Regions from separate parts of the Pantoea sp. F_5 genome, predicted to be linked through region 4. Evidence: predicted binding sites of a transcription regulator. Region 4 holds the regulator's gene; each other region holds the start of a gene.
What was found. Region 4 encodes LexA, which represses DNA repair genes until DNA is damaged. Its sites were predicted from a motif close to TNCTGTATGTACATACAGNA; they were not measured.
Positions count from the first base shown of each region.

Region 1 (7,527 bases), on a different contig from region 4:
CTTCTGGAACCGCCTCGACGCTGAGCGCTTTACCGCACTGGTGCAGGGACTGGACAGCCAGGCTGTGACGGCCAAAACGGTGCTCGGCTACTGCGACGGTCGCAAAATGTATCAGTTCTCGGGTGAACTGCGCGGCACCATCGCCGCTAAACCCGCCGGGACACGCGGCTTCCAGTGGGACTGCGTGTTTATCCCCGAAGGCTATGAGCAGACCTTTGCAGAAATGGGCGAACTCAAGAATGAGATTTCGATGCGGCGCATCGCGCTGGATCGCTTCGCCACCTTTTTAAAAACCTCGCGGGGAGTGGCATGAAACCTGAACTCAAACGCGCCTATGATTCCGGCAAACTGATTCTGTTTGCCGGTGCCGGTATTTCGCGTAATTTTGGCCTCCCCGAGTGGCATGAACTGATTGCTCACCTTGCTAACGAGTTGGGTTACGATCCCAAAATCTTCAATACCTATGGAACGCACCTGTCGCTGGCAGAGTATTACAAGCAAAAGAAAGGCTCGCTAGGCCCGCTGCGCAGCTGGATGGATCGTGAGTGGCACCGGCCGGATATCGATGTCCGGTCTTCTGAAATTCATACCATGATTACCCAGGGTAACTTCTCGCGCATCTACACCACCAATTACGATCGCTGGCTGGAAGCGGCGCACGAGGCGCACGGCGTCCCCTATTACAAAGTGGCGAACGCCGCAGACCTGGTCTCGCTGACTGAAGATAAACGTCACATCATCAAGCTGCACGGTGACTTCGATGATGACACCTCTATCGTGCTCGATGAGAGCAGCTATTTTGAACGCCTCTATTTTGACTCCCCTCTCGACATCAAACTGACCCATGACGTAATGGGCAACTCCGTACTGTTTGTCGGCTACAGCATCAGTGATTTCAACATACGCCTGCTGTTTTATCGTCTTACCAAGATGTGGGGCCGCACCGGGCTGGCGACCGCGCGACCCAAGTCGTATCTGTTCACAAATCGCAACAACCCGGTAGCCAAAGAGGTGCTGGGGCAGTGGGGGATCGAGGTGATCGTGTCCGAAGAGGACGATCCGCGTAAAGCACTGGCGATGTTCCTTGAAGAGCTGCTGGTGTAGTCAGTCTGGTTTCCGGCAGAGAAGCGGCAGGAAAATGAAAAAAACCTGCGCCCGGTTAAAGTTAGCCTGCGCGTAACCGGTAAACTCCATTCTCTGCTGGCAAAGCATAACCGGCATGATATACTGTATGCATACACAGTACCTGAGGGCAAAAAGATGGCTGTTGAAACAAAATTTGTTGTAGTCAGAAAGGGTGAAGAGAAGATGACGTTTGCCAATAAGAAAGAGGCCGATGCCTACGACAAAATGCTCGATATGGCCGAAGCCTTCACTGACTGGCTGTTACAGCATCAACCGGCACTGGACGAATCTCAGGCAGAAACGCTTGGTCTGCTGATTGCGGAGCAGAAAGATGCGGTCCAGCATATTCTGCGCACCAGCAAACTGCCGGACGTAGCCGCAGGCGCGACGAAGCCTGAAGCCGTGGCAGAAGAAGGTGCGGATGAGCAGGCGGAAGCGCCTGCTGCGAAGAAAGTACGTGCCGTTAAAGCTGCGTAACTGCCACAACGCCGGAAGCGACCCTTCCGGCGTTGTTGTTTCTGATTAACGGCTTTATCTGACCTTTTGTCAGGTCATTCAAAATAAATCCGCCTGTGGTTCCTTTATGCTGAGTGCCCGCCTGCAATCATCTCCCTGTAAATCACGCAAATCAGCCAGCTAAAATTTGGAACTCAGCGTTATAGTATCAATCAGGATTCAATAATCTGGATTTTTGATCATTCATTTTTAAGCGTCAGACGCCGTTTGATTATTTTAATTCTACGCATAAATATCAACAGTCTTGATTAAATGAATTAGCAAGTAAACTAATATGATATTCTCCTGGTGATTTCCTTACCTCATTTTAATTATTAATTAACACCAGAGCTGTGAAATAAGAGATATTAATTGTTAATTGGCTCACATTTTCTTGTGAAATAACCCGGCAGTACTATTAAACTTTAAAAATCAGTGTTAGGTTAGAGCCGTTTTCAGCGTAGGGTTGTTACTGGATAACAGGCAAAACCTAAGCGTTCCACAGTCATTACCACTGTGGGGTGCTTAGGTTTTTTTTTGCCTTAAATTTACTCCGATAATGTGTAAGTCATTAATAACACTAGCAATAATTAATCGGCCTGTTCAGGCCAGGGAAGCATGACGTAGATGACAGCAGGTTCAGGGCTCTCCTGCGAACCGTACATCATTAAAATCAAAAACAGGTTGCTAAGATGAAATATAAAAGCATGCTGTGCGCACTCTCATTATTGACCTTTTCACCCTTGTCTGCAGCGCAGGAATGGAGCGGAACAGTATTAGGGTTTGAATCTCCACCTGATCCTGTTCTGGGTGATATGTATGGCCTTCGTAAATTGCTTAACGACAATGGATTTACCTATAACCTGGGTTATCTGAATGAAATTGGCTGGAATGGCGGCGGTGGATACAATCATGCTTCACACGTCGCTTATATCGATCAGTTTGCTTTGACCTTTAATCAGGATTTGTCGCGCTGGACAAATATTCCCGATGCACGTATCGAAGCGAACATTGTTAACCGCAATCATAACGATGATCTGACCACGCGACGCGTGCAGGATCCTCGCGTGAATGTGAACGATCTCACGCAGGAGAGCTGGGGCGGACAATCAATTACCCGACTGGGCTGGCTGACCTTTGCCCGAAGTTTTGATGATCGGCGTATGACATGGCGTATCGGAATGATGAACAAGGTTCAGACCTTCGATCAGATTATACCCTGTGATTTCCAGATGCTTTCACAGTGTGGCGGAAAATCCGCGAACTCACTGACCTGGAATAACTGGAACGTTCATACATGGGGAACCACGCTCGAATACCGGTTAACTCCCGTTGTCACTTTGAAAGGTGGTGTGATGGAGCAGAACCCGGATGCTGCCAGTCGTCATCACGCCTGGAGTGGCTCCACCCGACGCAGCAAAGGTGTCCTGCTGCCGGTAGAAATTGAAGCCCGCCCGATCATTAACGGCCTGCCGGGTGCCTATAACCTGGGGGTGGTTTTTACCAATGCCCCGCAAACTGACCTCTATCGCGGCCGGTCCGGTGGCGCAGGTGCCAGTGATCCCGGCGGTTATGAGAAGCATAACCGGACAGGGTTTCTTTACGCCGGACTTAATCAGCAACTGACGCGACATCAGGATGACGCCAGTCGCGGGTTGAGTACTTCATTCAGTATGAGCCTGGCCGATCAGCGAACTAACTACATGCATTCGGTCTATGCCGCGTCACTCCGCTATCGGGGGCTGTTTGACGCCCGTCCTGAAGACTGGATAGGTTTTGGCCTGACCTGGACGGATATGAGCAATCAGTACGCGCGTAATCAGCGCTACATGAACACGATCAGTGGTATTTCTGACTACAACGATGCGGCTTATCATCCGGTGCCTGGTCATTCGCTGAATGGGGAATTCTATTACCGATTCCGCCCCGTTTCCTGGCTGGAACTTCAACCCGGGCTTCAGTACTGGCATCGTCCGGCGGGGATATCCCATACGCAGGATGCCTGGGTGACGGAACTTAAGACGGTCGTGACTTTTTAAGCTGAAAAAGGTTCTCGATCGCTGTCACGCTTTTTACCCTGACAGATTGAGGTCGCGAATAAAAATGATAGAGTGCCCGGAATGGATTGTTACTGCTTAGGCAGGCAAAACCTGATTTCTGGCCTCTGCCGGATGTCAGGTTTTTTTGTTTCTGGGGTTCCGATGAAAATCGCCAAAATTCTGAATAATAACGTGGTGATGGTTCATGATGAGCAGGGGCGCGAGCAGGTCGTCATGGGGCGAGGGCTGGCCTTTCAGAAACGCGTCGGTGACAGTCTCAACGGCGCGCAAATTGAGAAAGTGTTCGCACCGCAAAGTGATGTGCTGGTTCGTCGGCTGGAGGAGTTGTTACACCAAATCCCGCCTGAAGTAATGACGACCTGCAATAGCATTATTGATCTTGCGATTCAGCGTCTGGGGAAATTGCAGGAGAGTCTTTATATCACATTAACCGACCACTGCTATTTTGCCATTGAAAGGCAGAACAAAGGTCTGGCAATTAAAAATGTATTGCTCTGGGATATCAAACGTCTTTATCCCAAAGAGTTCGAACTGGGGCAGGAGGCCAGGGCAATCATCGCCCGTCGTCTGAATGTCGAACTACCTGAGGATGAAGCCGGGTTTATCGCGCTACATCTGGTGACAGCACAGCTCCATAATGACATGCCGGAAGTGATGGATGTCACCCGGGTCATGCAGGAGATCCTGCAACTGGTGAAGTATCAGTTGCAGCTTGAATATAACGAATCGTCACTGAGTTATCAGCGGTTTGTCACCCATCTGAAGTTTTTCGCGCAGCGGATGCTGACGCGAACCGTGGTCAACGATGACGATGTTTCATTGCATACGGCAGTAAAAGATAACTATCCCAAAGCCTGGAAATGCGCGGTGAAAATCGCGCAGCATTTGCAAAAAAGCTATCAGCGAGAGCTGACGGCGGAAGAGATTATGTTTCTCGCCATTCATATCGAGCGGGTGAGAAAAGAGGGGCAGTAAGCCCCATAAACTGGATTGTTACTGCTTAACGCAGGCAAAACCTGAGCGCGTCCTCTGAAAAGAGGACGCTCTCGGGTTTTTTTATTTTTGGCTCAGTCAACGGATGTCAACGGACATCGGTTTAAGGAAATTGAGATGGAATATCACACGCTGGCGCAGGATATCCTCGGCCATATTGGTGGCAGAGAGAACATCGTAAGTCTGGTTCATTGTGCCACCCGGCTTCGCTTTAAACTGAAAGATAACCACAAAGCCGATGCGGAAGGACTTAAGAAGAATCCGGGTGTCATTATGGTCGTCGAAAGCGGCGGTCAGTTTCAGGTAGTGATTGGCAACCATGTTCATGATGTCTGGCAGGCCGTTCGCGCTGAAGCCGGTCTGGCTGATGAGACTTCAGAAGCAATAAAGGATAATGAGAAGGCAGGTAACCTTTGCAGTCAACTGATCGACATTGTTTCAGGCATTTTCACCCCCTTTATCGGCATTCTTGCCGCCTCCGGTATTCTCAAAGGTCTGCTGGCGCTGGCCGTGGTCTGTGGCTGGCTATCTGTGGAGGGTGGAACCTATAAAATCTGGTTTGCGGCAAGTGATGCGCTGTTTTATTTCTTTCCGCTGATACTGGGCTTTACCGCAGGTAAAAAGTTTGGCGGTAATCCCTTTATCACCATGGCCATCGGCGGTGCACTGATTCATCCGACGATGATTGCTGCCTTCAATGTCAGCCAGCAGTCCGGCGTCTTGACTGATGCGTTTCTCGACATTCCTGTGACCTGGTTTAACTACAGTGCGTCGGTTATACCCATCATTCTCGCCGCGTGGGTGAGTTGCTGGCTGGAAAAACAGAGTACCCGGCTGCTGCCCGCCGCCATGAAAAACTTTTTTGCGCCAGTGATCTGTCTGAGCATCACTGTGCCGCTGACCTTTTTGGTAATTGGCCCACTGGCCACGTGGCTGAGCCAGATGCTGGCGAACGGTTACCAGTGGATTTATGCTCTGGCCCCCTGGCTGGCTGGGGCCGCCATGGGTGCACTGTGGCAGGTTTGTGTAATTTTTGGTTTGCACTGGGGACTGGTGCCGCTGATGATCAACAACCTTGCTGTACTGGGACATGACTCGATGCTGCCCGTACTGTTGCCTGCTGTTATGGGTCAGGTTGGTGCGGCACTAGGGGTTTTACTGCGCAGCCAGGATGCGCGCCAGAAGATGCTGGCGGGTTCATCAGTGACCGCAGGGATCTTTGGTATCACTGAACCGGCTGTCTATGGCGTTAATCTGCCGTTACGCCGTCCCTTCATCTTTGGCTGTGTGGCGGGTGCCATCGGCGGTGGCATTGTCGGCTTCAGCAGTAGCCACGTCTATTCCTTTGGCTTTGCCAACATCTTTACCCTCGCGCAAATGATCCCGCCAGGTGGGGTTGATTCAACCTTATGGGGTGGGATTGCCGGAACACTACTGGCGCTGATCCTGAGCTGTGTCATGACGCTGGTAGCGGGAATACCCCGTAACAGCACGCCAGACGCAGCGATCCCGGTAATGCCCGGCGAAGATGACATCCTCTCACCGATGACCGGCACCGTACTGGCCCTTGATCAGGTGCCGGACGCGACGTTCGCCAGTGGCCTGCTGGGACAGGGTGTGACCATCATTCCTTCAGACAACAAAGTCATTGCGCCCTTCGCAGGTGAGGTTGCCTCGCTGTTTCAGACCCGACACGCCATCGGCCTGTTGAGTGACAGTGGGATTGAGCTGCTGATTCATGTGGGTATCGATACCGTCAGGCTTGAGGGCAAACCTTTCACGGCACACGTAAAAGTGGGCGACGCGGTTAAGCCCGGCGATCTGCTGCTGACGTTTGATCGTCAGGCCATTCTTGATGCCGGATATGACCTTGCAACACCGATCATTATCACTAACAGCGATGCGTATCGTGACGTTTTGACGGTGGCAGGGACAGCTGTCACCGCAGGAACGCCGTTACTCAGCATCATTCATCAGTAAAAGGAGCACAGGATGAAAACTTTCCCGGATACATTTTTATGGGGCGGTGCGGTTGCCGCTAATCAGGTTGAAGGTGCCTGGCGTGAAGAGGGGAAAGGCCTTTCCACCTCTGACCTTCAGCCACAAGGGATTTTTGGCCCGGTAGTCGATCGCGTTGCGGGGAGTAAGAGCCTGAAAGATGTAGCGATCGATTTTTACCATCGCTATCCGGACGATATAAAACTGTTTGCAGAGATGGGATTTAGCTGTCTGCGAGTATCAATCGCCTGGACGCGTATCTTTCCCAATGGTGACGAGCAACAACCCAATGAAGCAGGCCTGGCCTTTTATGACCGATTATTCGATGAGCTGGCAGCACATAACATTACCCCGCTTGTGACACTGTCACATTATGAAATGCCCTGGGGTTTAGTAAAGCAGTATGGCGGCTGGGGAAACCGTCGGGTGATTGGCTTTTTTGAGCATTACGCGCGTACGGTGTTTACCCGCTATCAGAAAAAAGTCAGGTTGTGGCTGACCTTCAATGAAATCAATATGTCTTTACATGCGCCGATGACTGGCGTAGGCCTGCCAGAAACCAGCAGTAAAAGCGAGATTTATCAGGCCATCCATCATCAACTGGTTGCCAGTGCTATGGCGGTAGAAATTTGTCATGACATTAATCCCGATGCAAGAATCGGCAATATGCTGCTGGGAGGTCTGGTTTATCCGCTGAGCTGTAAGCCCGATGATGTCTTTGAAGCGCTGCAGGAGAACCGAAAATGGCAGTTTTTCGGCGATGTACAGTGTCGGGGGGCTTACCCTGGCTATATGTTGCGCTTCTTCCGCGAAAACGATATCCAACTGGATATTACCGATGCCGATCGCCAGATAC
Region 1 is NZ_VWUO01000010.1:72,255-79,781, reverse strand. It holds gene F3I44_RS14635 (non-canonical purine NTP pyrophosphatase) at 1-313, shown strand, start outside; gene F3I44_RS14630 (SIR2 family protein) at 310-1,104, shown strand; gene F3I44_RS14625 (YebG family protein) at 1,261-1,602, shown strand; gene F3I44_RS14620 (carbohydrate porin) at 2,328-3,659, shown strand; gene licT (BglG family transcription antiterminator LicT) at 3,822-4,655, shown strand; gene bglF (PTS beta-glucoside transporter subunit IIABC) at 4,791-6,653, shown strand; gene F3I44_RS14605 (glycoside hydrolase family 1 protein) at 6,666-7,527, shown strand, end outside.
Region 1: F3I44_RS14625 (YebG family protein) is a predicted target of LexA. The motif match lies at 1,226-1,245, and genes of this name have one in related genera.

Region 2 (7,527 bases), on a different contig from region 4:
AAAGGGGATTCAGTACGGGGATACCGAGCTGATTATCGCCTCCGTGCAGCGGGTGCTTGCGTCACATCATCCGCAGCCGTCGCTTTTACATGGCGATCTCTGGCCCGCTAACTGCGCCAGCAGTGACAGTGGCCCCTGGCTGTTCGATCCCGCCTGCTACTGGGGCGACCGTGAATGCGATTTAGCCATGCTGAGCTGGTACCCTGACCTGCCACGCCAGATATACGACGGCTATCAGGCTGTGTGGCCCCTGCCGGATGGTTTTTCGCAGCGCCTGCCGGTCTACCAGCTCTACTATCTGCTGAACCGGGCTAACGTGTTTGGCGGGCACTGGCCTGGCGACGCGCAGTTCGCCATTGGCCAGTTGCTGGATGAAGATGCGCTCGGCACCCGTCAGGCCAGACCGGCCTGACGGCGTTCACAGTCAGATAAAGCCCAGCAGCGACAACGCAAAATAGCCGGCTATCGCAATTATCACTGGCAGGACATAGAGCGGGAAGATCTGCAGGAAGATGGTGTGGCGAGGAACGCGCACCTTTTCTTCCAGTTGCTGACGGCTGCGTCCTTCTCTGCCTTTTGCCTGCTCCAGAATCATCTGATCTTCAATGCCCTCTTTGACGTGACGTGCCTGCCGTCCCATCCGCGCGCCTGATGACTCCAGCGCCAGCCCGACAAAAATCAGAATGTAGATCAGCCAGAAACCCAGGTTCATCTGACCATTAAATTCCGGTACCGGCGAGTTATGCCAGAAAACGTTCAGGAACGGCGTGTTGAAGCGCAGCATATCGACAATGACATGGACGAAATCAAGCATAACGGCGTCAATACCGGGCTGCTTCTCGCTGTGCTTAAACATAAAGCTCAATACCGAAATAATGGTCGACAGCAGTGCCACTAAAAAGAGCACCCAGCCCACTACGCGCTTAAGGATGGCGATACGGCCAGCCTGTTGATAGGTCATAATATCTCCTGAACCTGGAATCCAATTTGCCGTCAGTCTACCTGCCCACAAAGAAATTTCCCAAATAAAGCGTGGTCAATTGGTTGAAGCAGGCGTCAGCAGAGAATGATGGTATGGTAAACCGACTTTATTTATAATGAGACCGCTGATGACCTGGCACCGCCCTGTCCTTGCTGCCCTGTTTGATATGGATGGCTTACTGATCGATTCTGAACCGCTGTGGGATCAGGCTGAACTGGATATCTTTTCAACGCTGGACGTCGACCTGTCACGCCGCAGTGAAATGCCTGATACCCTTGGCCTGCGTATCGACCAGACTGTGCGGATGTGGTACGAAACGCTGCCCTGGCAGGGCCCCTCTCAGCAGGAGGTTACTGACCGTATTATTGCGCGTGCCATGACGCTGGTGGATCAGACGCGCCCGCTGCTCCCTGGCGTGGAAACGGCGCTACAGCTCTGCCAGGAGCAGGGACTGAAAATCGGTCTGGCCTCAGCATCGCCGCTCATGATGCTGGAACAGGTGCTGGAGATCTTCAACCTGCGCCACTATTTCGATGTGCTGGCTTCAGCAGAATCACTGCCCTATAGCAAGCCCCATCCGCAGGTCTACCTCAACGCCGCCGCCAGCCTGGCGATTGATCCACTCAACTGCGTCACACTGGAAGACTCGTTTAATGGCATGATCGCGACCAAAGCGGCCCGCATGCGGTCGATTGTGGTACCTGCTACTGAGCATCGTGACGATCCGCGCTGGGCGCTGGCGGATGTCCGGCTGGACAACCTGACACAGCTTAGCCTGCAGCATCTGCAGGGATAATAAACAGCCCGCGCATAGCGGGCTTTTTTTTGGCCCGCTGCGCATGCCGGTTGATCTACCCCGCAAAAAATAAAACAACGTTTCATTTTTATTGAATTCCCATCCCACTCTGCCTAAGATGCCCGAAGCGTCCCCGTTCGGGGCATGAATAACCTGACCTGCAGAGAGGCCTGAGATGGACGTTCGCCAAAGCATTCATAGCGATCACGCTAAACAACTCGACACTGACGCGTTGCGCCGCGAGTTTCTGATTGAGACGATTTTTTCCGCTGACAATTACACCCTGACCTACAGCCACATCGACCGCATCATCATTGGCGGCGTGATGCCGGTTAATAAGCCAGTCACTATCGGTGATGAGATGGGAAAGCAGCTGGGTGTCAGTTATTTTCTTGAACGCCGCGAGCTGGGCATGATTAACATTGGCGGCCCGGGTCTGGTCGAGGTCGACGGTAAAGCGTGGGAGATCGGTCACGAAGAGGCGCTTTACATTGGCAAAGGTGCGCGCCACCTGCTGTTCCGCAGCCTGAACCCAGCCCAGCCCGCCAAATTCTATTACAACAGCGCACCCGCACACTGCACCTTCCCGGATAAGAAGATCACGCTGCAGGAAGCAGCCACCGCCACGCTGGGTGATGTTGCCACTGCCAATCGTCGCACCATTAACAAATTTATCGTGCCGGATGTCCTGCCCACCTGCCAGCTCACCATGGGCTTAACCAGGCTGGATGAAGGCAGCCTGTGGAATACCATGCCCTGTCACACCCATGAGCGGCGCATGGAAGTCTACTTCTACTTCGATATGAGCGAAGAGAGCGCGGTCTTCCACATGATGGGAGAACCCCAGCAAACCCGCCATCTGCTGGTACATAACGAGCAGGCGGTCATCTCACCCAGCTGGTCAATTCATGCTGGTGTCGGCACCCAGCGTTACACCTTTATCTGGGGCATGGTGGGTGAGAATCAGGTCTTTGATGACATGGACCACGTCAAAATCAGCGAACTGCGTTAAGCAGAGGAGAGGCATAAATGGTACTGAATATGTTTGATTTAAAAGGCAAAGTGGCAATGGTGACCGGTTGTAATACCGGTCTGGGTCAGGGTATGGCTCTGGGGCTGGCTCAGGCTGGCTGCGACATTGTCGGCGTTAACCGTTTCGAGCCTGACGAAACGCAACGTAAAGTTGAAGCACTTGGCCGCCGTTTCTGGTCGGTGTCAGCGGATTTGATGCGCTCTGATGTTGCGTCGCAGGTTGTTGAGCAGGCTGTCGCCGCCGCAGGCAGAATCGATATCCTGGTCAACAACGCCGGGATTATCCGTCGTGAAGATGCACTGAACTTCAGCGAGCAGGACTGGGATGATGTGATGAACATCAACAGTAAAACGGTCTTTTTCCTGTCACAGCAGGTAGCGCGGCAGTTTATTGCTCAGGGTAACGGCGGCAAAATTATCAATATCGCCTCTATGCTGTCGTTCCAGGGGGGCATCCGCGTGCCTTCATATACGGCGTCAAAAAGCGCCGTGATGGGTTTAACGCGATTGATGGCGAATGAGTGGGCGAAGCATGGCGTTAATGTTAATGCGATTGCCCCAGGCTATATGGCTACCGATAACACCGAACAGTTGCGTAAAGACCAGGCCCGAAGCGATGAGATCCTGGGACGTATCCCGGCAGGACGCTGGGGCGTGCCTGATGACATGATGGGGCCGGTAGTTTTCCTGGCCTCTTCCGCGTCTGACTACGTAAATGGCTATACCCTGGCGGTAGATGGCGGCTGGCTGGCACGTTAATCTTTCTGTCAGAACAGGCGGGCAGTGTTTCATCGCTGTCCGGCTTGTTAAAAATATTCATGCTTCGTTACAGCGTCACATGTTCTCATTCACTGGATAAATCCCTATACTGGATGCATCGACAGTTTTCTTTGCAACCAGGTTCTATCATGACGGGCGAAGGCCACATCATTTTTGCCATTGCCAGCGCTATTTTTGCTAAGCGTGCTGAGCTTACACCCGTACTGGCGCAGGCCGATTGGTGGCATCTTGTTCCTTCTGCTCTGCTGACATGCCTCCTGCCCGATATCGATCACCCCAAATCTTTGCTGGGGCAGCGACTACGCTGGCTCTCTCATCCTATTGCACGCGCGTTCGGTCATCGGGGCTTTACCCATAGTCTGCTGGCGGTAGCCGCCGGTTTATGGCTTTTTCAGATAAACCTGCCCCAGTCGTCGCCGATACCCGCGGACGTACTGCAGGGTCTGACGCTGGGCTACCTCAGTCATATTGTGGCCGATATGCTGACGCCCGCCGGTGTCCCGTTGCTGTGGCCCTGCCGCTGGCGCTTCCGTCTGCCGATCCTGCGCAGTCAGAAAGGCAATCAGCTTGAGCGGGCATTGTGTCTGGGACTGGTAGGCTATGCGCTGTGGTTCCCGGTCGGCATGCCATCTTTTGGTGCAAACGGCTGGCCGGCTCAACTGTTTGATACGCTACAAAATGGCGTCGGTCGGTTAATATCCAGTCATTCTGCGCAATAAATCCGCACAAAACACCATTAAGTTATAAACCATGCCATTTGGATATAAGGCACCCTCTGCACCTGCTGTTACCATTCCTGCTGTCTTAATTCGTGATTAACGTTATGCGGCTTTCCCGGGTGGGAAAGCCGCATTACTCTGGAGTTTCAGCATGGACCTTCCTCTTACGCTTAATATCGTGGCCTTTGTGGTGCTGCTGGTATTACTCTCCCGCTTCAGCCGTCAGAACTGGAGCCTGTCGAAAAAAGTGCTGACCGGTCTGGTGATCGGCGTGCTGTTCGGCCTGGTTTTGCAGTTGATCTACGGCGAAAATAGCGCAGTGGTAAAAGAGTCTATCAGCTGGTTTAACATCGTTGGCAATGGCTATGTCCAGTTGCTACAGATGGTGGTGATGCCGCTGGTGTTCGTTTCTATTCTGAGCGCGGTGGCCCGTCTGCATAACGCCTCGTCGCTGGGGAAAATCAGCGTGCTGACCATTGGCGTACTGCTGTTTACCACCGCTATTTCGGCGCTGGTCGGCGTGTTCGTGACCGGCCTGTTTGGTCTGAGCGCGGAAGGTCTGGTACAGGGTGTGCAGGAAACCGCGCGTCTGAGTGCGATCCAGAGCAACTATGTCGGCAAGGTCTCTGACCTGAGCGTGCCACAGCTGGTGCTCTCCTTTATCCCGAAAAACCCGTTTGCCGATTTGACCGGTGCCAATCCCACCTCGATTATCAGCGTCGTCATCTTTGCCGCCTTCCTGGGTGTCGCTGCCCTGCAGTTGCTGAAAGATGATGAAGTGAAAGGTCAGCGCGTGCTGGTCGCAATTGATACGCTGCAGTCGTGGGTTATGAAGCTGGTTCGTCTGGTCATGAAGCTGACCCCCTACGGTGTGCTGGCGCTGATGACCAAAGTGGTTGCCGGTTCTAACCTGCAGGACATCATCAAGCTGGGCAGTTTTGTGGTCGCCTCTTACCTCGGTCTGGCCATCATGTTTGGTGTCCATGCCCTGCTGCTGTCGGTGAACGGCATCAACCCGCTGCGCTTCTTCCGTAAAGTGTGGCCGGTGATCACATTCGCCTTCACCAGCCGCTCCAGCGCAGCAAGCATTCCACTGAGCGTGGAGACGCAGACCCGTCGTCTGGGCGTACCTGACTCGATTGCCAGCTTCGCTGCCTCCTTTGGTGCCACAATTGGACAGAATGGCTGTGCCGGTCTCTATCCGACCATGCTGGCCGTGATGGTAGCGCCAACGGTTGGTATCAACCCGTTTGATCCGCTGTGGATTGCCACCCTGGTTGGGATAGTGACGCTGAGCTCCGCAGGCGTGGCCGGTGTCGGCGGTGGTGCCACCTTTGCCGCCCTGATTGTTCTGCCTGCGATGGGCCTGCCTGTCACCCTGGTGGCGCTGCTGATCTCCATTGAGCCGCTGATTGATATGGGTCGTACGGCACTGAACGTCAACGGTTCTATGACCGCCGGTTCCCTGACCAGCCGCTGGTTAGGTCTGACCGATAAGCGCGTACTGGAAAGTGACGACAACGCCGAGCTGGCGCATCGTTAATCTGCTGTAAACCTGGCGCGCCCGCGCCAGGTTATTTCCGCCCTGCCTCTCCATAATCTTCCCCGTTGATGGCGACGTCGTTAAGAAAGCGTTAAGCATGGTAAACAGGCGAAAAATCGCCGCTTTAATGCTTGTCTTTGCCCGGCAAAAAGCGAATTCTGCATCCAGTCTTATGAGGAGGACATCCGATGAAAAAAATTATTGCCTCGCTTCTGACGCTGGCGCTGTTGACGCCCGCGCTGGCTTTTGCCCACCATGGCGACTGGGGCCCGGGTGGATGGGGTCGACATGGCGGACCTGGCCCCCACTGGGGCGGGCCTGGCCCGATACGTTTTTTACCTGAAGCCGCTACCGCGGTGCTGATTGGCGGACTGACCTACTACCTGCTGAACGGCAGTTATTACCAGCGTCACGGGGAGGAATATGTGGTGGTCGAACCGCCAGCCGAGTCGCGGGTCAGCAATGAAATGCGGGTACTCGACTTTAATGGTAAACGTTTTTATGTGCAGGACGGCCACTACTATCAGCGGCAGATAGACGGTGATTATGTTGAGGTGCCGCGTCCGGCAGGATTGTAGTCTGCGACACAACGAAAAACGGCCCGTCATGACGACGGGCCGTTTGCTATTCAGGGGGGCTACGTATTACTGCTGAACCTGCGGATCGGTGTCATATTCCGCACAGCTCTGGAAGCCGTAGTTCATCACACGGCCAGTGTCGTTATAGCTCACGAAGTAAGTCTGTGCTTTACCGTCGCGCTGACCCAGTACGTAAGTCTGGCAGGTGCCGCGCGCGTGAACCATGGTGATTTCAGTTGACGGCGTACCGGCGATCTGACGTACCTGATCACGGGTCATGCCTTTTTTAACATCCTTTACCACTGGCTTAGTCACGTAGCTTTCAGCACGATCGTAAGTCGTACAACCAGACAGTGCAGCCAGTGTCAGCGCCGCAGCGATACATCCCATCACTTTATTCATCTTGTTGTTCCTCATTGATTGTCCATGTGGAAACAAGCCTGGAACATAAATGCTGATTTATCAAGTTTATGAGCAATAATTCGTGGCAAGGTAAATGTCAGGATATCGTAAAGAAGGCTGTTTTGCTGTCAACGCAGACGTATACTTCACCGCAAAACAGACACGCCGTAACGACCTATTTTCAGACGCATCGGCCATCATCTGTGAAGGCCTTGAGCAGTGTGATAGCTGCGTTACGGGTCTCTGTAATTTACTGCCTTGCCTGCTTTCTGTTCACCCCATCGCTGATGATTCCGAGGATAAATGACCCCTGTACACTCCAACCGCCTGGTTTACGCCGTTACGCTCGGCCTGCTGGCCGCACTGGGCCCACTCTGCATCGACCTCTATCTGCCTGCCCTGCCACAAATGGCGCAGGATCTGCATACTGAAACCGCAACCGCGCAACTGAGTCTGACCGCCGGTCTGCTGGGTCTGGGCGTTGGACAGCTGCTGTTTGGCCCGATGAGCGATAAGTTCGGCCGCCTGCGTCCGCTGACCCTGTCACTGGTGCTGCTGTTTATCGCCTCAATGGGCTGTGCGCTGGCGCAGGATATTAACCAGCTGCTGCTGGCACGACTGTTCGAGGGACTGGCCGGTGCAGGTGGTGCGGTGCTGTCACGGGCGATTGCGCGTGACATGTACAGCGGTCATGA
Region 2 is NZ_VWUO01000002.1:408,434-415,960, reverse strand. It holds gene F3I44_RS04440 (fructosamine kinase family protein) at 1-412, shown strand, start outside; gene F3I44_RS04435 (YniB family protein) at 425-961, opposite strand; gene hxpB (hexitol phosphatase HxpB) at 1,110-1,778, shown strand; gene kduI (5-dehydro-4-deoxy-D-glucuronate isomerase) at 1,954-2,790, shown strand; gene kduD (2-dehydro-3-deoxy-D-gluconate 5-dehydrogenase KduD) at 2,808-3,569, shown strand; gene F3I44_RS04415 (metal-dependent hydrolase) at 3,719-4,309, shown strand; gene F3I44_RS04410 (L-cystine transporter) at 4,461-5,852, shown strand; gene F3I44_RS04405 (DUF6515 family protein) at 6,041-6,430, shown strand; gene osmE (osmotically-inducible lipoprotein OsmE) at 6,497-6,832, opposite strand; gene F3I44_RS04395 (multidrug effflux MFS transporter) at 7,136-7,527, shown strand, end outside.
Region 2: F3I44_RS04415 (metal-dependent hydrolase) is a predicted target of LexA. The motif match lies at 3,677-3,696, and genes of this name have one in related genera.

Region 3 (7,527 bases), on a different contig from region 4:
TGCCATAAACAGGGGAATCAACGGCGCAGTGGCAAACAGGATCAGACCCGCGGTCCAGTTCAGTGGAAAAATAGTCAACAGAATGCAGCAGGGGATCAGCACCGCCAGCGTCATTTGCGGCAGATAGCGTGCGTAATACTCCTGCATCTCTTCAATCTGCTCCAGCAGCAGAGTCGCCCAGCTCCCGGCTGGCTTTCCCTGGATCCACGCCGGGCCTAGCGCAGATAACCGGTCTAAGACCTGCTGACGTAACGCCTGACGGATAGCCTGCCCGGCACGATAACCGGTCAGTTCGCGGGCATAGTTAATCAGGGCGCGCAGTACGAAGCAGAGCAGTAACAGCACGATACTGACCGTCAGGGTTTCACGCGGCTGCTGGTCAATGATCAGCGCCTGCAGCAGCGAGGCCAGTAAACCAGACTGGGCAATGATCAGCAGGGCACTTACCATGCCCAGCAGCGTGTTGAGCCGCAACCAGCGACCGGCGAAACGACGTTGCTGACGAAGCCAGCGGGTAAGATGCTGCTGCCGCGATTTGTCCATGCGAGACCATGCTAAATGTCGGTGACAGGGGAAAATGGAAAGACATTTCCATCTCTTCAGGCGCAAGAATCTAGCATGAGAGCCATAAAAAAGGCGACGGAAAAACCGTCGCCTGGAACATTTGAGATCAGAGGGTTAACAACTTACCGATCGTTTTTAACCAGCCCGTCAAGAAAACGCTCAGCGTCTAACGCGGCCATGCAGCCGGTGCCCGCAGAGGTGATCGCCTGACGGTAGATATGGTCCATCACATCGCCTGCCGCAAAGACACCAGGGATGCTGGTCTGGGTCGCGTTGCCGTGCAGACCCGACTGAACTTTGATGTAACCGTTCTCCAGCGCCAGCTGACCTTCAAAAATAGCCGTATTCGGGCTGTGTCCGATAGCAACAAACAGACCTGCCACCTCCAGCGCTTCTGTTTCATCACTGTTCTGAGTTGAACGCAGTGTCAGACCCGTCACGCCCATCTGATCGCCAGTCACTTCTTCCAGCGTACGATGGGTGTGCAGCACGATATTGCCATTGCGCACTTTTTCCATCAGGCGGTCGATCAGGATCTTCTCTGCGCGGAAGCTGTCACGACGGTGAATCAGATGCACTTCAGCCGCGATGTTCGCCAGATAGAGCGCCTCTTCAACGGCCGTGTTACCCCCGCCAATCACTGCGACTTTCTGATTGCGATAGAAGAAACCGTCACAGGTTGCACAGGCAGAGACACCTTTACCCTTGAACGCCTCTTCAGACGGCAGACCCAGGTAACGCGCTGACGCACCGGTTGCAATGATCAGGGCATCTGCCGTGTATACGCCGCTGTCGCCAGTGAGGGTGAACGGACGGTTCTGCAGATCAACGGTATGAATATGGTCGAAAATGATCTCAGTATTAAATTTTTCGGCATGCTCGTGCATGCGCTCCATCAGCGATGGACCTGTCAGATCGTGCGGGTCGCCCGGCCAGTTCTCCACTTCAGTAGTCGTGGTGAGCTGTCCGCCTTTTTCCAGACCGGTGATCAGCACCGGGTTCAGGTTGGCGCGTGCAGCATAAACGGCTGCGGTATAACCCGCTGGGCCGGAGCCCAGAATGAGTAACTTACTGTGTTTGGCCGTACTCATGCGTTCCTCAGTTTCATTCGGCTGACATAGCCTGCGATTGTAGGGAATATCCGGCGACAATAACAAGACTTAGCCAATTTTGTTAACGATAGCTGCAAGTGGCGTAGACGATGAGCGGCGGTTTTGCCTGGTCAATGCGCCAGAATGGGGCAAAAATCGGCTTTAAAGGGTGCAGAAGTGGAAAAATACTCATTTAAAAACAGATACCCAGCGGTCTGTCTGGCATCTTGTCCTGAATTTGGTGATTTTACTTTGACAATCGCCTGCGCTTTTGCGAAAACATTATCAGAAGCGAATAACATTTATCGGAACAAAACAGGTTTTCCTCGCCTGTTTTGCGTGTAACGCCGAATAAAAGCAGCCTGATATGGATAATGACGCATGATGTGGACAGACAACATGCGTCATATCGATAAGTGTCAGATCACAGGCTCTGTTAGCTCACTTCAAAAATGCCCCGAACATTGAGCGTTTTCAGGGCGTGGCAGGTAAAGGGAAGGAATTAAGAGAGACAATAATAATGGTAGACAATAAGAAACGCCCCGGGAAAGACCTCGACAGAATTGACAGGAACATTCTGAATGAACTTCAGAAAGATGGTCGTATTTCAAACGTAGAGCTTTCCAAACGCGTAGGCTTATCGCCTACGCCATGTCTTGAGCGTGTACGCCGTCTCGAACGCCAGGGATTTATTCTTGGTTACACCGCGCAGTTAAACCCGCACTATCTGGATGCTTCTCTGCTGGTATTCGTTGAGATTACTCTGAATCGTGGTGCGCCGGATGTGTTTGAGCAATTTAACGCCGCTGTGCAAAAACTTGAGGAAACTCAAGAGTGTCACCTCGTTTCTGGTGATTTCGACTACCTGCTGAAAACGCGCGTACCTGATATGTCTGCCTACCGTAAGCTGCTGGGTGAAACCCTGTTGCGCCTGCCGGGCGTAAACGACACGCGAACTTATGTGGTGATGGAAGAGGTCAAACAGAGCAATCGACTGGTGATCAAAACTCGCTGATGCGGGGCAGGTGCAAAACCTGTGAGATTTCGGTACACTCCTGTGCATTCATACAGGAACAGCGTCGGGCTTGCCCGACGCTGTTGCTTCTTACTTTACAGGCACCTGGAGAGTCCTCTTGAGCCAGGAATATACAGAAGATAAAGACGTTTCGTTACAATCGCTGAGCAGTGGACGTCGTCTGCTGGAAGCGTTGCTCATTCTGGTGGCGCTGTTTGCCATTTACCTGATGGTTTCACTGGTCAGTTTTAACCCTTCCGATCCGAGCTGGTCGCAAACGGCCTGGCATGAACCTATCCACAATATCGGCGGCAGCGTCGGTGCCTGGCTGGCTGACACCTTACTCTTCATCTTTGGTGTGATGGCATACGCCATTCCACCCGTCATCCTGGGCTTGTGCTGGATTGCTTTCCGTCAGCGCGACAGCCAGGACTATTTTGACTACTTTGCCGTCGGATTACGCTTAATTGGTGTTCTTGCGCTGGTGGTTACGACCTGTGGTATGGCAGCGCTGAACGCGGATGATATCTGGTACTTTGCTTCGGGCGGCGTGATTGGCAGCCTGGTCAGTAATGCTATTGCTCCCTGGTTTAGTCCGGCTGGCGGCACGCTGATGCTGCTCTGCGTCTGGGCGGCAGGAATAACCCTGTATACCGGCTGGTCCTGGCTTACCATTGCAGAGAGAATCGGCGGCGTTGTCATGGGCGTGCTGACGTTTGCCAGCAACCGTTCACGTCACGATGAACCCTGGCAGGAAGAAGATGACGAGCGGGAGGGGCAAGATTATGCGGATGTCCCTGCTCTGCATGCCGCCGATCAGGATGATGACGTGCTGCTATCTGCTCCGCGTGCTGCCGATCAGGAAGAGGATGTGCTGCTTTCGGCACCACGTGCTGCCGCTCAGCCTCTGCCGTCACAGCAAGATCCGCTACTGGCGAAAGCGGCGGCCGCAACCAGTGCAGCGGTAGCCGCCACTGCGGAAGCTGCAGACGTGACCATCGCTCCTGCGGCACCGGTTAACGCGGTGCCTGCTGCAGCGGCCTTTACTGCATCGGTGCCTGCCGCGTCAGCAGCAGTGCCTGCACCGCCGACGGCACAACCTGCTCCAGCTTCTGCACAGAGCACCCCTGCATCCTATGGTGCAACGACGGCTCCGACGCCGGCGCAGAATGCTTCTGCACCCGCGGCCTCACCACCGCTTTACCACTTTGAAATGCCAGACGAAGCCCCGGCTGCGCCGTCGTTCAATGCTTATGATGATGACGACCCTAAAATGGGTAACTGGCGTGACACATCAGCGGCCCCTGCGGCCGCAACAATCACCGCTGCCGCTACGGCGGCCACACGCACTGCGCCTGTTTTCGACCTGGCACCTGAAACCAATCTGAACCCGCAGGTTAAGCAGGGTATCGGACCGGCGCTGCCGCGTCCTAATCCGGTAAAACTGCCTACGCGTCGTGAGCTGGCCTCTTATGGCATTAAGTTACCTTCGCAACGCATGGCTGAAGAGAAAGCAAAAGCGGAAGAGAGTGAAGCGGCCCCGGCTACGTCGGTTTCCACTGCACCTGATGCAGAAGAGGCACTGCAGCAGGCTGAACTGCGTCAGGCCTTCCAGTCTGAACAGCAGCAGCGTTACGGCACCAGCTGGCAGCAGGACGAAGAAGATGAGCAGGATGCGCAGCAGCAGGATGCTCTGGCGCGTCAGTTCGCCGAGCAGCAACAGCAGCGCTATGAACCTGAAGTGAGAAACGAGCCGGTATTGAATATTGATACTGCCTCAGCGTTCGATTTTTCACCGATGAAAGATCTGGTGGATGACGGCCCGTCTGAACCGCTGTTTACCATTACTGCGACGCCGGAGCCGGAAGCACCTGCGGCTTCACACGAACCGTGGCAGCAGGTGAGTGAGGTCTCAAGCCCTCAGGCACCGGCTCAGGTTCCTGCACCTGCCCGTTTTGCACCGGCAGAACCTGCCTATAGTGCGCCAGTGACGCCTGCGGCACCCGCAGAGCCTGTTTATCATGCACCAGCGGCAGCGCAGGCCCCGGCCTATTCTGCATCTGCTTATGGTAGGCCAGCAGAGCCTGAAGCGGGTTATGCCGCGCCGTCTGCGCCTGCATATGCTGCACCAGCGTCGCCTCAGGCCCCGGCTTATTCTGCGCCGTCTTATGGCGCGCCAGCCGTTGAGCCAGTCGAAGAAGCGAAACCTTCATTGCATGACAGCCTGATCCACCCGTTCCTGATGCGCCATGAGCAGCCACTGGAGAAACCGTCCACGCCACTGCCTTCGCTGGATCTGCTGACGGTGCCACCTGAAGAGGAAGAGCCGGTTGATATGTTCTCGCTGGAGCAGACTGCCCGTCTGGTGGAGTCACGCTTAGGCGATTATCGCGTCAAAGCCGAAGTGGTTGGCATCTCGCCTGGCCCGGTTATCACCCGTTTCGAGCTTGACCTGGCACCGGGTGTAAAAGCAGCACGTATTTCTAACCTGTCGCGCGACCTGGCACGATCACTCTCGACTGTCGCAGTTCGCGTGGTGGAAGTGATCCCTGGCAAACCTTATGTGGGTCTGGAACTGCCAAACAAACATCGTCAGACCGTCTATCTGCGTGAAGTCCTGGATTGCCCTAAATTCCGCGACAATCCATCGCCACTGGCCGTCGTGCTGGGTAAAGACATTGCCGGTCAGCCTGTCGTGGCCGATCTGGCGAAAATGCCACACTTACTCGTTGCCGGTACTACCGGTTCCGGTAAGTCCGTGGGCGTGAATGCCATGATTATCAGCATGCTCTACAAAGCGACACCGGAAGAAGTTCGCTTCATTATGATCGACCCGAAAATGCTGGAGCTGTCGGTCTACGAAGGCATTCCGCACCTGCTGACCGAAGTTGTCACCGACATGAAGGATGCCGCCAATGCGCTGCGCTGGAGCGTTGGTGAAATGGAGCGTCGCTATAAACTGATGTCGGCGCTGGGCGTACGTAACCTGGCCGGTTACAACGAAAAAGTGGAGCAGGCCGAGGCGATGGGCCGTCCGATTCCTGATCCGTTCTGGAAACCGGGCGACAGCATGGATATGACCCCGCCGGTGCTGGAGAAACTGCCTTATATCGTGGTGATGGTTGATGAGTTTGCTGACCTGATCATGGCGGTGGGGAAAAAGGTTGAAGAGCTGATTGCGCGCCTGGCACAGAAAGCCCGTGCTGCGGGTATCCATCTGGTGCTGGCAACACAGCGTCCATCCGTGGATGTCATTACTGGCCTGATCAAAGCGAACATCCCCACACGTATCGCCTTTACCGTTTCGAGCAAGATAGACTCACGTACTATTCTCGATCAGGGCGGCGCGGAATCACTGCTGGGTATGGGTGACATGCTTTACATGCCACCAAACTCCTCACTGCCGGTTCGTGTTCACGGTGCCTTTGTGCGTGACCAGGAAGTGCATGCGGTGGTTCAGGACTGGAAAGCACGTGGTCGTCCGCAATATATCGACAGTATTACGGCAGGCGAAGAGAGCGAGAGTGCCGGTGGCATCGATAGCGATGAAGAACTTGATCCGCTGTTCGATCAGGCTGTGGGCTTTGTGGTCGATAAGCGCCGTGCCTCGATCTCAGGCGTTCAGCGTCAGTTCCGCATCGGCTATAACCGCGCGGCACGTATCATTGAGCAGATGGAAGCGCAGGGCATCGTCTCTGCACCTGGACACAATGGTAACCGTGAAGTGCTGTCGCCACCGCCTCACGATATGTAGCGGTTAAATGTTTTGAAACATTACTTGATGAGCCAGTTCCGACTGGCTCATTGTTTTTATGCGGTTAACCCCCATATCTGGATCAGCTTTCGGCTTATTCCTCTGTTCTGATGGCGGAACGGCGACCAGGCTTAATGCAGTTATCGATGGGAACGTTTAAATAAGGAATTGAAGCAGATGAAATTACGCGTAATCGCTCTGGGCCTGTTGGCCACCTTTTCTTCAGCCAGCGTGCTGGCTGATGCTTCCAGTGATCTGCAACAGCGCCTGAACAAGGTCAGCAGCTTCCACGCCAGCTTCACGCAAAAAGTGACCGACAGCAGCGGTGCCAATGTGCAGGATGGTGAAGGCGAATTGTGGGTTAAACGTCCCAGCCTGTTTAACTGGCACATGACCGCGCCTGACGAAAGCATCATCATCTCTGACGGTAAATCGCTGTGGTTCTACAATCCATTTGTTGAGCAGGCGACCGTTAGCCTGCTGCAGAATGCGACCAGCAATACGCCGTTTATGCTGATTGCCCGCAACCAGTCGAATGACTGGAAGCAGTACAACATTAAACAGCAGGGTGACAATTTCGAGCTGACACCCAAAAACAGTGATGGCAACCTGAAACAGTTCACCATTCAGGTGACCTCCAGCGGCACCATTAACCGTTTCAGCGCTATCGAACAGGATGGCCAGCGCAGTGATTACCAGCTGAAAAGTCAGCAGAATGGCGCTATCAGTCCGGATAAATTCACGTTCACACCGCCTAAAGGCGTGACGGTGGACGACCAACGTCAGTGAGGTCACGGTGAGTAACCTGTCCCTGGATTTTTCCACCGAAAATTTCAAACCTCTGGCCGCGCGTATGCGGCCAGAAACATTGAAACAGTACATTGGTCAGCAACATTTGCTGGGTGCGGGCAAACCTCTGCCGCGCGCGATTGAGGCAGGGCACCTGCACTCGATGATCCTGTGGGGACCACCCGGGACCGGCAAGACGACACTCGCTGAAATCATTGCGCATTATGGTAACGCTGATGTGGAGCGTATCTCAGCAGTCACTTCGGGTGTGAAAGAGATTCGTGAGGCAATAGAGCGTGCCCGCCAGAATAAAC
Region 3 is NZ_VWUO01000020.1:4,074-11,600, reverse strand. It holds gene cydD (cysteine/glutathione ABC transporter permease/ATP-binding protein CydD) at 1-543, opposite strand, end outside; gene trxB (thioredoxin-disulfide reductase) at 687-1,655, opposite strand; gene F3I44_RS20210 (hypothetical protein) at 1,800-2,000, shown strand; gene lrp (leucine-responsive transcriptional regulator Lrp) at 2,176-2,670, shown strand; gene F3I44_RS20200 (DNA translocase FtsK 4TM domain-containing protein) at 2,789-6,424, shown strand; gene lolA (outer membrane lipoprotein chaperone LolA) at 6,602-7,213, shown strand; gene F3I44_RS20190 (replication-associated recombination protein A) at 7,221-7,527, shown strand, end outside.
Region 3: F3I44_RS20200 (DNA translocase FtsK 4TM domain-containing protein) is a predicted target of LexA. The motif match lies at 2,709-2,728, and genes of this name have one in related genera.

Region 4 (7,527 bases):
AAAGGGCTTCCCCCGGGAAGCCCTCTTCTTTTTTTTATTTTTTGTTCGCGCTGGTGTAGGGACAGCGGCGATGAATTCATGTCGAGTCGATGGCACATCGATTTGACGACAGGCATCCTGCCAGAAAACATAAGTAAAAAATATGTTTAATTGCAGATCAGCGCCGAACAATCTCTCACACTGTGATCGTCACCGCATTTAACGCCAGCCTTTACGGTCTAACCTGCTGATCTTACGTCTCAGCTTACGACGCGCTCGCGCATCGCTATCGCCAAAAAAGGCACGATGCAGCCATACAGCGATAACCGCCAGCACCAGCCACGGCAACACTTTGATAACAAGTGCAAACAGTCCACCGACAAACATCACGAGGGTTGCGACCACCAGTGCCGCCAGCACGCCCAGCAGTGAAACGCCGGTCAGCAACAGCATCAGGAAAAACCCCAATACGAATAAAATTTCCACGTCAGCGCTCCTATTGAAATCAGTTGTTATAGCTATTACAAAAAGCGTGCCAATCGATAACGTATTGATTTTATACTGATAAGGCTTAAAAAAGGCGTAGCGACCTGGTGAGAAAAACCATATTCTGGCGTAAAAAAACCAGCTTCAAAAGCTGGCTTTCTTGTTCAGGTCAGAAATCAGACTTCCTGTGGGATCTTATCCGCCACCAGCGCCAGCGCCGCTTCCAGTACGCGAACATCGGCACCCGGTTTATGGGCGTTTTCACTCAGGTGACGTCGCCACTGGCGTGCACCCGGGATCCCCTGGAACAGTCCCAGCATATGGCGAGTGACGTGTCCCAGATACGTGCCCTTCGCCAGCTCCGCTTCAATATAGGGATACATGGCGCGTACCACCTCCACCGGGTTAGCCGCGGGGTGCTGACGACCAAACAGCGTCTGATCGACCTGCGCCAGAATGCCCGGATTTTGATAGGCTTCGCGTCCCATCATCACACCGTCCAGGTGCTGCAGGTGGGTCTGTGCCTCTTCCAGCGTTTTTACGCCACCATTAAGCGCGATCGTGAGATGCGGAAAATCGCGTTTCAGCTGCCAGACGCGGGGATAATCCAGCGGTGGAATTTCGCGGTTCTCCTTGGGGCTAAGGCCGGAGAGCCAGGCTTTTCGCGCATGGATAATAAATGTCTCGCACTCACCGCGACCTGCCACCGTGCCGATAAAGTCGGTCAGAAATTCATAGCTGTCCAGCTCATCAATCCCGATGCGGGTTTTCACCGTGACCGGAATCGACACCACGTCACGCATCGCTTTAATCGCATCCGCGACCAGATTCGCCTCGGCCATCAGGCAGGCACCGAAACGGCCATTCTGAACCCGATCCGAAGGACAGCCGACGTTCAGATTTACTTCATCGTAGCCGCGCTGCTCTGCCAGCTTCGCACACTGCGCCAGCGCCGCCGGATCGCTACCACCAAGCTGCAACGCGACCGGATGCTCAGCCTCGCTATAAGCCAGGTAATCCCCTTTGCCATGAATGATCGCGCCCGTGGTCACCATTTCGGTGTAGAGCAGCGTGTCACCGGTGAGCTGACGATGAAAATAGCGACAGTGGCGATCGGTCCAGTCGAGCATAGGGGCGACAGAGAAACGTTGCGAAGAGAAATTAGACATGAAGCGCAGACAATCCGGTAATTAAGGGTGATGGAATTCTGTGCAAGGATAACACAAGGGCGGGCGATAGTGCATCGCCCGCCCCCGAACAGCCTGAATAACGTATTTAGAAGTTAAAGCCCAGCTGCATCATCGCGCCCCAGGTGTTGTTAGCGCCTACAGAGCCGGCCAGATCCAGATGGACAGCTTTGTTAAACGGTGACAGACCAAAACCTGCGGTGGCAACATTTTCGTCATTAGACCGCATGTCCGCACGATAACCGGCACGCAGCTGCAGCCAGTCAAGCACGCGGTATTCCGCGCCTACTGCCGCATACTGGCTGTTATCCTGCGTTTTGAAGCGTTTGGTTTCCGTCAGATCCACATCGCCGGTCACGGTAAATGGACCTTTATCCCAGGACAGGCCGGTGGTGACCAGCGGGCGAATCTGATAGGTATCGCGGAACCCGTTGACCTCTTTGGTCTGCAGATCGCGCGAAACCAGGTTCTGTCCGGTCACCCCCAGCGTCCAGTTTTCAGCAAAGGTGGTCGCCAGACCGGCATCAACGTTAAAGCCGGTGTCGGTGCTGCGATACTGGCTATTGTTGATGTCGTTCTTGTCGTAGTTATAGATGCTGGCAGTGTAGTTATAGAGCGAGGTTTTCTGCACTTTCGGCGTCACGCCCACCGAGACCGGCTGACCAGCGATGGTGAACTCATGCGCCACCGCCACACCATAATCAATGGTCAATGCCGCTAAGCCATTCGCACTGGAACGAAGGTTATTTTGATCGCCTGGACTTGGCAGCACCGTTCCATTAGCGACACCGCGCAGGTAGTCGATATCACCCTGGACCACGTTGGCACGGACGTGCGCCGTACCGTAGGCTTTGGTAACAAATGCAAAAGGCAGAGTCTCATTGGGGATCGTAACGGCCACGGCCACGCCTGCACTGCCGTCCGCCTTGTTACCGCGCAGATCGCTTAGCTTGTCAGCAACATCGCCGGAGGCAGCGCGCAGTTCAGGATAGCCACGCAGATAATCTGCAAAAGTCAGGTTACCAATTACGTCACGATAGCGATCTACGGTGTCCGTAATATCATCGACTTTATCGATCAGCTTATCTTTGTCAGTAACCTGAATACCTGCCGAGGGAAGAATAATGCTGACGTTATCGTCAGACTTAGCACGCGTCATTAATGCCGGGTTCACCAGCACTGCTGAGCCATAAACAGAAGATGCTACGCCGGTACCGCCCATGGCGTCATTACGTGCATCATACCAGGTCCCTGCCGCCATGGCGGAAGAAGAAAGGAAAAGCGCGGTCGCTGCAGCGGAATATTTCAGCGCTGAACGTTGAGCGGATTTTTTCACCATTTGCCTGCCATCACCTGAGAAATTGTCATTGAAACATTCAACGACTGAATAGTTTGTTAGCCCTATTGTGAACTCTGGCTAACGCGTTATTGCTGTGAATTCAAAGGAAACAGTGTCTTAATTCAAAGGATTGGACGTTTCCAATCAAAAAACCGTTGTAATTGTTCAAACTGCGTCGCGGTATTTCAAATAATGCCAGACTTTTCTTAAGTCTTTCTGAACATTACTTCTTAACACAGTGAGATGCAAAGCAAAATGCCAACAAATTCCGCTTCAGGTCGATTGAGAATGGATCTGATTTCTCGTCATATTTGAGATAGATAGCGGCCGAAATTCTTAAAATGCTGCTTTATCAGGCAAATAATGCTGTTTTATCAGGCAAAAACGAACATCAGCGCCGCAAAACTATGTGTGATAAAATAACATCACTTATCCAGCGGAGAATTTTTCATGACAAACATGACGTCGCAGCAAATTTTGATTCAGGCTGAAAAAATGTGCCTGCAGCGCGGTGTACGTCTGACTTCGCAGCGTGCTGAGGTATTGCGCCTGATGGCCGAACAGCCTGGTTCAATCAGCGCTTACGATCTGCTGGATCAGCTCCGCATCAGCGAACCGCAGGCTAAGCCGCCCACGGTCTATCGTGCGCTGGATTTCCTGCTCGAGCAGGGTTTCATTCATCGGGTGGAGTCCAACAACAGCTACGTCATGTGTCACCACTTTGACGCACCAGCCCATACGTCGGTGATGCTGGTCTGCGACCGCTGTGCTGCGGTAACGGAGAAACAGGCGCAGGGTGTGGAGAAGATTATCGCAACGCTGGCAGGTGAAGCGCAGTTCGCTTTACGCCATAGCGTCATTGAAGCCCATGGCTTATGTGAAAATTGTGCTGCGGTTGAAGCCTGTACGCGCCATGAAAGCTGCGATCACGATCATCAGGATGAGGGTAAAAAGCGGGGAAAACGCGGATAACCGGCATATCATTGCGTGATTCCGGTGCAGCCGCACCGGAACGTATTAACTGCTCACCGCTGCATTACCAGCGATGGTCTTTGTTCTCGCCTTCCCAGTTCGTCACTTCACGCTCTGCTTCATCTTTCGCATAGCCATAACGTTCCTGGATTTTACCGACCAGCTGATCGCGTTTACCTTCGATAACCTGCATGTCATCGTCGGTCAGCTTGCCCCATTTCTCTTTCATTTTACCTTTGAACTGCTTCCAGTTGCCGCTCGCTTCGTCTTTATTCTTGGCAGACCTCCAATCCTCAGGGTTTAATGATTATCTTGCTACTTTACAAAATAACAATACAAAGCGCTGGTTAACTGCGCCGGATAAAGTTAATTATAGTAGCAATTTTCAAAACCCTGGAATAATACAGAATAGTCTGTATCCACCTCTACAGCATCAGGCATCAAACCAGCTGTTCTGACGCCAGTGCCTGCGCCAGATGAGCCACAGTGACAGACCGCGCAGCGCCAGGAAAACCGTTACCGCCAGCCACAGTCCGTGATTGCCCAGCGCCGGTACGCTCAGCAGCGTCAGAAAGTAGCCTGCTGCTGCCATCACCATGCTGTTACGCATCTCACGTCCACGCGTTGCGCCGATAAACATCCCATCCAGCAGATAACACCAGACGCCGATCAGCGGCATAACGATCTGCCAGACCAGATAGCGGTCAGCACTCTGTTGCAGCGAAGGAAGAGAGGTCAACAGGGTAACAATCTGCGGGCCAGCAATGGCATAGATCAGCGAGAAGAACAGCGCCACCACAACTGCCTGTCGACAGGCAGAGTGCCAGACGCGCAGCAGTTTGCCGCCATCTTTTGCACCATGCGCCTCGCCAGCAAACGCTTCAACCGCGTAGGCAAAGCCATCCAGCGCATAGGCCGTGAACGTAATGAACATCAGCAATACCGCGTTGACCGCCACCACATCCGGGCCCAGCCGCGCGCCCAGCACGGTCAGCGAGGCAAAACAGAGTTGCAGCATCAATGAGCGCAGCATGATATCCCGGTTCAGCCGCAGCAGCCGGCCGCTGTCTCCGCGCCAGCTCTGCTTCAGCAGGCTCAGGGGAATACCGCGCAGCTTCAGGACCCGCCAGACCATGATGCTGCCGACACCCAGTGTAATATACTCCGCCAGCGCCGTGGCGGTTGCCGCACCCGCGACACCCCAGTGCAGCCCCATCACCAGCCAGAGATCGAGCACAATATTAACCAGATTGCCCACCACCAGCAGGATCACCGGCGCGCGCGCATATTGCACGCCCAGCAGCCAGCCCAGAATGACCAGATTTGCCAGCGTAGCAGGCGCACTGAGCCAGCGAATCTGAATAAACAGCGCCGCCTGTTCCAGTACCGCGGGATTACCGCCAACCAGATGGGTCGCCAGCTGAATAATCGGATAACGTAAAGCGATGAACAGTACACCTGCCAGCAGCGCAATAATCAGCGGCTGAGTCAGCGCGCGTGCCAGCGCGGTTTTATCGCCCGCACCAAACGCCTGTGCCGTCAGGCCAGTTGTACTCATTCGAAGGAAAAGCAGCAGCATAAAGAGGAAGCTGGTCACCGTGGTCCCGACCGCAACCCCGCCAAGATAGACGGGGCTGTCGAGATGACCAATGACTGCAGTATCGACCACCCCCAGTAAGGGAACAGTGATATTTGAAAGGATCATCGGCAGCGCAAGCCGCCAGAGGTTTTTATCGGTTGCCGTAATAAAGCGCATTCGCCGTTCCGTGCTCGGTGTCGCTGCGCAAAACAGGCAGCGACAAAATTAGGGCAGACAGAATAGCATCAGTAAAGGCGAATGCACGCCGGCCTCAAATCAGAGCCACTCGCCGTTGCGTACCACGCCAACCGCCAGACCTTCGATGGTCAGGGACTGTGCACGGGTATCGACAACAATCGGGTCGAAGTCGCTGTTTTCAGGCAGCAGATGCACGATAGCACCCTGCTTTTTCCAGCGCTTAACGGTGACTTCATCATCAATGCGGGCAACGACAACCTGGCCGTTGCGCACATCCTGGGTTTTATGTACCGCGAGCAGGTCGCCATCCATAATCCCGATATCTTTCATCGACATTCCGCTGACGCGCAGCAGGAAGTCAGCAGACGGCTTAAACAGGCCCGGATCCACTTTATAGTGGGTTTCGATATGTTCCTGCGCCATGATCGGCTCACCGGCAGCAACCCGGCCAATCAACGGTATGCCTTCTGAGGCTTCTTCTTCCATTAGCAGACGAATGCCGCGCGATGCACCGGAAACGATCTCGATGACGCCTTTACGCGCCAGCGCTTTCAGGTGCTCTTCTGCCGCATTCGGTGAGCGGAAGCCCAGTTGTGCAGCAATCTCTGCGCGCGTAGGCGGCATGCCTGTTGAAGAAATATGGTCGCGAATCAGGTCATAGACCTGCTGCTGCCTGCTGGTTAATGCTTTCATCCCGCCCCCTGGTTGTTTATACAGTCGCTGTGAGTATATACAGGTATTGGCGAAATGGAAACCGATTGTCAGGCAAAACGCGGCTTCTGGCGCGATATGGAACGCTTATCGCAAATGTGTCCAGAGCAGCGCGATCCAGACAAACAGTGCCAGTAAGATGCTGATCAGTACCGCCGCAGAGCCCATATCTTTGGCCCGGCCTGCCAGCGGATGATGCTCCTGACCGATGCGATCGACCACCGCTTCAATGGCGCTATTGAGGATTTCGACGATGACCACCAGCACCACCGACCCAATCATCAGGATGCGCGAGATCACATCGACATCCAGCCAGCAGGCGATAATGATCGCCGCCAGCGCAGCCAGGGCTTCCTGACGAAACGCCGCTTCATGTTGCCACGCGGCACGCAGCCCCTGCCAGGAGTAACCTGCGGCTTTTACTATTCTGATAAGTCCGGTGGCATTATTTGCCATGTGTGGGAACCCTTTTATCGGATTGACGTCAATGTCTGGGCTGCGTGCATTTGGCACCACCACAGATCTTCGCTGCACTTTCTGGTATGCTTGCGGCGCTTTGCTAACAAGAGGCTTCATGTTGTCTATGTCAGGTTGGCGTAAACTTTATTATAAATTGCTTAATTTACCACTCTCGTTTCTGGTAAAGAGTAAGGCCATTCCGGCCGATCCCGTGTCTGAACATGGTCTGGATCCGACCCGACCTATTATGTATGTTTTGCCTTACGATTCGAAGGCTGACTTACTGACTTTGCGCGCGCAGTGTCTGCGGCATCATCTGCCCGATCCGCTCTCTCCACTGGAGATTGATGGTTCCCTGCTGCCTCGCCACGTCTTTATCCACGATGGCCCGCGCGTCTTCCCCTATTTTGTACCCAGCGTGGAATCGGTGAAAATTTTCCACGATTACCTGGACCTGCATCGCAATAATCCCACGCTGGATATTCAGATGCTTCCCGTCACCGTGATGTTTGGTCGTGCACCGGGACGTGAAGTTCAGGGCGAAGCCACACCACACCTGCGGGTGCTGAACGGCGTGCAGAAGTTCTTTGCGGTCATCTGGCATGGGCGCGACAGCT
Region 4 is NZ_VWUO01000008.1:191,392-198,918, forward strand. It holds gene pspG (envelope stress response protein PspG) at 199-465, opposite strand; gene dusA (tRNA dihydrouridine(20/20a) synthase DusA) at 642-1,634, opposite strand; gene F3I44_RS12965 (conjugal transfer protein TraF) at 1,741-2,991, opposite strand; gene zur (zinc uptake transcriptional repressor Zur) at 3,442-3,963, shown strand; partial or broken gene F3I44_RS12975 (CsbD family protein) at 4,028-4,237, opposite strand; gene dinF (MATE family efflux transporter DinF) at 4,397-5,719, opposite strand; gene lexA (transcriptional repressor LexA) at 5,819-6,433, opposite strand; gene F3I44_RS12990 (diacylglycerol kinase) at 6,539-6,907, opposite strand; gene plsB (glycerol-3-phosphate 1-O-acyltransferase PlsB) at 7,035-7,527, shown strand, end outside.